Regions from separate parts of the Priestia sp. FW507-14D1A genome, predicted to be linked through region 1. Evidence: a T-box and tRNA genes for the amino acid it is inferred to sense, from the RefSeq annotation. Region 1 holds a T-box; the other holds one or more tRNA genes.
The links. A T-box is a leader RNA that pairs with one kind of tRNA and senses whether it is charged. The one in region 1 lies ahead of ileS (isoleucine--tRNA ligase), so its partner is inferred to be a tRNA-Ile.
Positions count from the first base shown of each region.

Region 1 (3,412 bases):
AGAACCTTCTAAATACAAATCAGCCGGACGCTGTAAGTCTTCACGTTCTTCCAGAACAGCTTGATGTGAAGAACCAGAGTCAAACCATACGTCCATGATGTCTGTTTCTTTTGTGAAGCGGCCATTTGGGCTTCCTTCATGAGTAAAGCCTTCCGGAAGCAAGTCTTTTGCTTCACGCTCAAACCATACGTTTGATCCATGTTCTCTAAATAGATTTGATACGTGTTCGATTGTTTGGTCCGTAATGATTGGCTCATCATTTTCAGCATAAAATACCGGAATCGGAACGCCCCATGCACGTTGGCGAGAAATACACCAGTCGCCGCGGTCACGCACCATGTTATAAAGTCGCGTTTCACCCCAAGTAGGCACCCATTTTGTTTTTTCTACTGCTTTTAATAAATCTTCACGGAAATCTTTAATAGACGCAAACCACTGTGCCGTTGCACGGAAAATTGTTGGTTTCTTTGTACGCCAGTCATGTGGGTATGAGTGGGTAATGAAACTTAATTTTAACAGCGCGCCTTCTTCTTCTAGTTTGTCTGTAATTGGCTTATTCGCTTTATCATAGAATAATCCTTCAAATCCTGGTGCTTCATTCGTCATATGACCCTTACTGTCGACTGGACAAAGAACTTCCAAACCGTATTTTTGACCAACGATAAAGTCGTCTTCCCCGTGTCCCGGTGCTGTATGAACACACCCAGTACCAGCATCCGTTGTTACATGATCGCCAAGAACAACTAATGAATCACGCTTGTAGATTGGATGCTCAGCTACTACACGCTCAAGTTCTGAACCTTTTACCGTACGAACCGTCTTATAGTCAGCCCATTCAATTTCTTTAGCAACTGTTTCAATCAGTTCAGTTGCCACTACATATTTTGCTCCATCTGCTTCAACTACGCTGTACTGAAGCTCAGGATTGACAGCAATCCCTTGGTTAGCTGGCATTGTCCATGGTGTTGTCGTCCAAATGATGAATTTTTCATCTTGTTCAAGCACACCTTTACCATCTTTTACGTTAAACGCTACGTAAATAGAAGCTGAACGTTTGTCATAGTACTCAATCTCCGCTTCTGCTAAAGCAGATTCACTTGAAGGGGACCAGTACACAGGTTTTAACCCTTTGTAGATGTAGCCTTTTTTCGCCATGTCACCAAACACTTTGATTTGCTGCGCTTCGTACTGCGGCTGAAGCGTTACATATGGATTATCCCAATCTCCGCGTACGCCTAAACGCTTGAACTGCTCACGCTGGCCGTTTACTTGTTCCCAAGCATACTGTTCGCAAAGCTTACGGAACTCAGCTACCGTCATTTCTTTGCGGTTTACTTTTTTATTTTTTGTTAAAGCTGTTTCAATTGGCAAACCGTGTGTATCCCAGCCTGGTACATAAGGTGCGCAGAAGCCTGACATCGACTTATAGCGAACGATAAAATCTTTTAAAATTTTATTTAGTGCATGTCCCATGTGAATATCGCCATTCGCATATGGAGGTCCGTCATGCAGGACAAATAGCGGACGGCCTTCCGTACGTTTTTGTACTTTTTCATAAATATTCATTTCAGCCCACTGTTCTTGCATTTTAGGCTCGCGGTTCGGTAAATTTCCACGCATCGGAAATTCAGTTTTTGGCATCAATAATGTATCTTTATATTCCATGTTTTACCCTCCAAAAAAAAACGTAAATTTCATATCTTTTTGTACCATAACAAAAAGACCTCCTCATCCCAAAAAGGGACGAGAAGGCCTCCCGCGGTACCACCCTAGTAGATTTGCTGCACGCAAATCCTCTTTGCATTCGTAACGTGAATAAACCGCCACTGCTTACTATCATCGGTTCAGCAATGGTACTCTAGGGTGATTTTCACTTTTTTGCTTGTTATCGAGCTCGCACCATCCTCGATTCGCTTTGACAAACTAAAAAAGCTACTGTCCCTGTCTCCGTACTGTTTGATATGAAATTTCATCTGTTACCAAATTATATGACAACAAAACGTGAGAAGTCAAGATGATGTCTTGACTAGTCAATTTTTTCTTCTAGCGCTGGCATCTCATAATCCATCAGCTGATCCCAGTCGTCGCTGTTTAACATTTCAAGCTGTGCTTCGATTAACATTTTGAAACGAGTTCTAAATACTTTAGACTGCTTTTTCGTCTCCTCAATGTCCATCGCAATTTTACGAGACTTAGACAGTGCTTCGTTAATAATACGGTCCGCATTTTTTTCTGCTTCTTTTATAATGAGCTTCGCTTCTTTTTCAGCGTTTCGCTTCACATCTTCCGCTGCTTCTTGAGCAATTAAAATTGATTTATTTAACGTTTCTTCAATGTTAGTAAAATGTCCAAGACGATCTGTTAATTCAGATACTCTTCCTTCTAACTCCTTTTTATCACGCATGACCAGCTCATAGTCTTTAATTACTTGGTCAAGAAACTCATTTACTTCATCTTCATCATATCCGCGAAACCCGCGATTAAACTCTTTGTTATGAATATCCAAAGGGGTTAAAGGCATCTAGGCCACCTCCGTGTTGTCTCATTACGTCATTAGTAATGGTTTATTCGACATATTTTTAAAATTTCCTGCTAGTAGATTTCTTTATTTCTGCTTTCCTACAACAATCCGCCATTTTTCTTTTTTAGTTTTGCCTTCAAGTGAAACGATACGACTTCTGCCGTGACCACGAAGCGACAAAACATCACCTTCATGACATTCAAAAGAAGGGTGTTCAATGACTTTAAAATTTACTTTTACCGCTCCATTTGCAATAAACGGCTGGACTTTTTGTCTTGATAAATTGTGAATGGTCGACAGCAAAACATCAAGCCTCATTGAAGAAACTGTATAAACGTGTTCAATCAGCTCTTCTTTTACGACATGCAGCTGCTCTCTTTGAATAGAAGAAAGTGAAACTTTGGCTTTTCCAATTGATGTTAAATTCATCTCAATATAAGAAGAAATTTCCTCTGCAGCTACAAGCTGAATATCGTCTCCCGCGACCAAAATATCGCCAAATTTTGAACGGCGCAGTCCTAAGGACATCGCCGAACCAAGAACTTGAGGATGTTCAATCGTCACAAACTTTTTAGGATAATTGAGCTCATACATATGCAACTGAAAATCTTCGCTTTGAGGTACATAGTAATCCGGATATAGCAGCGCACGCTTGCGTTCAGCAAACGGTTGTCCACCATCAAATGAAACTTGAACCTCTCCTTCAGTTCCGACAATAGCCGTCACAATCTGCTGCTCTCTTGGATCTAAAAAGTCCGTTAATTTTGGGCTGTATTGATGTAGGACATCTTCTTTCCACTGAAGAACCTGGTCAATAAATCCATGTTCTTCTTGCCTAAAATGTTCATAAATAGACATATTATTACTCCTACTATTGGTATGTAAAAAAGG
Region 1 covers NZ_JBYSWQ010000001.1:953,219-956,630, forward strand. Annotated here, with positions in the region: gene ileS (isoleucine--tRNA ligase) at 1-1,665, opposite strand, end outside; T-box leader at 1,737-1,957, opposite strand; gene AC3WJG_RS05335 (DivIVA domain-containing protein) at 2,027-2,521, opposite strand; gene AC3WJG_RS05340 (YlmH family RNA-binding protein) at 2,606-3,379, opposite strand.

Region 2 (3,412 bases), 240 kb from region 1:
ACTCCATGCCATCTTTTTCAGCATGCTCATTGTAAAGCCTCCTCTTATTGAAGATTCTGGTTATATCTTATTTTATAGCGAAAATTTAAGGTTTACAATAGATTTTAGAAACCGTTACCAATTACAATGATGCGGTGGAGCGTTTTGTCACAAGCACATCTTATGCGTATATGTACAGGTTTCCCTGTCATTGTTTTTGGGGGATATTACGGGCAGCTTGAGGACCGTGCTGTTAATATTGCAGAGGTACACTCAAAAATCGTATTCGAAAGTAAAATAAAGGAAGGACTCGTCGTGCAAGGTCTTTCTTTATGGGAGTGGTTATTGTATGATAAATAGTAATAATAAAAAGGATAGGTGCGGGCATGGCTATTTTATGTTGGGCATTAATTATCATTAGCTTTGTTGTATCGTTTGTTGGGTTGGTTTATCCCATCATCCCAAGCGTGCTATTTGTAGCTCTGGGATTTGTTATATACGGTTTATTTTATGATTTTAGCTCCTATAGCTGGTTATTTTGGGTGATACAAGGATTGTTAGTTGTCGCACTTTTTTTAGCAGACTATATAGCTAATATTATTGGTGTGAAAAAATTCGGAGGCACTAAAGCAGGTGTTTGGGGAAGTACAGTTGGGCTGCTTGTGGGTCCGTTTGTCATTCCGGGATTTGGAATTATTTTAGGGCCATTTATCGGAGCGATTGTAGGAGAACTGATTGTTCATCGGACCACAATTAGCAACGCAGTAAAAATTGGAGTAGGTTCGGTTATTGGCTTTTTTAGTGGCGCTATTTCAAAAGGATTTATTCAACTGCTGATGATTGCCTATTTTTTATACGCTGTTTTAAAATAATATATTGACTTTAGGCTAGAAACATGTTAAATTTTTAATGTCGCTAGTAAATGTTATATTGTTCCACAGTAGCTCAGTGGTAGAGCTATCGGCTGTTAACCGATCGGTCGTAGGTTCGAGTCCTACCTGTGGAGCCATGGCGGTGTAGCTCAGCTGGCTAGAGCGTACGGTTCATACCCGTGAGGTCGGGGGTTCGATCCCCTCCGCCGCTATTTTCCAATTTGCGTTTGTGACATACATAATTCATATTGTTCCACAGTAGCTCAGTGGTAGAGCTATCGGCTGTTAACCGATCGGTCGTAGGTTCGAGTCCTACCTGTGGAGCCATGTGGACCCTTAGCTCAGCTGGTTAGAGCAGACGGCTCATAACCGTCCGGTCGCAGGTTCGAGTCCTGCAGGGTCCACCATTTATAGGGTTGGAGGAATACCCAAGTCCGGCTGAAGGGATCGGTCTTGAAAACCGACAGGGGTGTTAAAGCCCGCGGGGGTTCGAATCCCTCTTCCTCCGCCATACTATTGTCTATTCAAAGCTTCTTTTGAGAAAAAGAAGCTTTTTTTATGTTTAAAAGAATAGCGAATGGGAATTAGGTAAATATAAATCATGGATTAGGAACTTTTTATTTGAAACAGTAGGGTAAATTTGCTAATCTAAACGTATATGGTGCTTTTGCGCCAAAATGCTTACATATTTTGAAGGAGGAATTATTCATGGCTTACAAATTACCAGAACTACCTTATGCATACGATGCACTGGAACCACATATCGACAAAGAAACAATGAATATTCACCACACAAAACATCACAACACATATGTTACAAATCTAAACGCTGCTGTTGAAGGCAAAGCGGATTTAGAAAGCAAAAGTATTGAAGAGTTAATTTCAAACTTAGATGCTGTTCCTGAAGATATCCGTACAGCAGTACGCAATAACGGTGGCGGTCATGCGAACCACTCATTATTTTGGACAATCCTTTGCCCTAACGGCGGCGGTGCTCCAACTGGTGAATTAGCAGACGCTATCGCTAGCAAATTCGGCAGCTTTGATCAATTCAAAGAAGAATTTGCAAATGCAGCTAAAACTCGCTTCGGTTCTGGCTGGGCTTGGTTAGTTGTAAACAACGGCGAATTAGAAGTAACAAGCACACCAAACCAAGATAGCCCATTAATGGAAGGCAAAACGCCAATTCTTGGTCTAGACGTTTGGGAGCACGCTTACTACCTAAATTACCAAAACCGCCGTCCAGATTACATTTCAGCATTCTTTAATGTTGTAAAATGGGACGAAGTTGCTAAACGTTACGACGCTGCAAAATAAGCTGAAGACGTATTTAAGAGCCAGTAAAGTAATTATTACCTTTACTGGCTTTTTTGTTTTCCAATTCTTTTACATATCTCCTTTTCTTTTTCACACACTAGGTGTAGAAGAGAAAAGGAGTTTTTTGATATGCCTTTATTAAAAAAAGTAGTTGGAGATGTAGAAGTTAGTAAAGATTTACTTTTGCTTTTAATTATAGGCGGTCTTTATGCCTTGGCTATTTCAATTTCCAATTCGTTTGTTAACATTTATCTGTGGAAACAATCAGGCGAATTTTCGGATCTCGCTATTTATAATTTAGCGGTAGTGGTGCTTCAGCCGCTTACGTTTATTTTAGCAGGTAAATGGGCCAAACGAATTGACCGGGTTGTGGTTTTAAGATTAGGTGTATCTTTTTTAGCTGTTTTTTATATCGCTGTATTAATCAGTGGAGCTAACGCAGCCCAGTATTTAGTATTGCTTGGCGGACTGCTGGGTATAGGATACGGCTTTTATTGGCTAGCTTTTAATGTGCTAACTTTTGAAATTACAGAACCTGATACAAGAGACTTTTTTAACGGATTTTTAGGGATCTTAAACTCTTTTGCAGGGATGATTGGTCCTTTAGGAGCGGGCTTTGTTATTTCCGCTTTGTATGAATCACTTGGGTATAAAATCGTGTTTGGTGTATCACTGCTATTGTTTATCGGTGCCGTTGTGCTTAGTTTTTTTATTACAAGACGCGCAGCGGAAGGAGTATACAAATTTAAAGAAGTATGGGCTGAACGAAAAGTCAATAAAGACTGGAATCGAATATTGCAGGCTCATTTCTTTCAAGGGTTGCGTGAAGGTACGTTCATTTTTGTTGTATCCGTCATGGTATTTATTACGACGGGAAGTGAACTAGCTTTAGGAACATATGGACTGGTGAATTCAGCAGTTGCGTTTGTAGGATACTATGTTGCCTCAAGGTTTATTAAGCAAAAAAATCGCCTTCGATTTATCTTCGCAGGGGGCCTCCTTCTCTATGGAGCAGTCTTTTTGCTTATCTTTAACTTATCGTATCCAAAGTTAATTATATATGCTGTTTGTATTGCCATTGCTTATCCTATTTTGTTGGTTCCATTCATTTCTCTAACGTACGATGTGATTGGGCGAGCAAAAGACGTTGTTTCAAAAAGAATTGAATACATTGTTGTCAGAGAAGTATTTCTGAATATTGGACGCGTCGCTTCCATATCTTTATTTTTAATAGCTGTACTATT
Region 2 covers NZ_JBYSWQ010000001.1:1,191,233-1,194,644, reverse strand. Annotated here, with positions in the region: gene AC3WJG_RS06640 (DUF1189 domain-containing protein) at 1-30, opposite strand, end outside; gene AC3WJG_RS06635 (hypothetical protein) at 145-339, shown strand; gene AC3WJG_RS06630 (DUF456 domain-containing protein) at 366-851, shown strand; tRNA gene AC3WJG_RS06625 (tRNA-Asn) at 914-988, shown strand; tRNA gene AC3WJG_RS06620 (tRNA-Met) at 990-1,063, shown strand; tRNA gene AC3WJG_RS06615 (tRNA-Asn) at 1,104-1,178, shown strand; tRNA gene AC3WJG_RS06610 (tRNA-Ile) at 1,182-1,258, shown strand; tRNA gene AC3WJG_RS06605 (tRNA-Ser) at 1,270-1,362, shown strand; gene sodA (superoxide dismutase SodA) at 1,560-2,168, shown strand; gene AC3WJG_RS06595 (MFS transporter) at 2,298-3,412, shown strand, end outside.
Region 2: it has a tRNA-Ile gene. The T-box ahead of ileS (isoleucine--tRNA ligase) is inferred to sense a tRNA for this amino acid. The anticodon was not compared.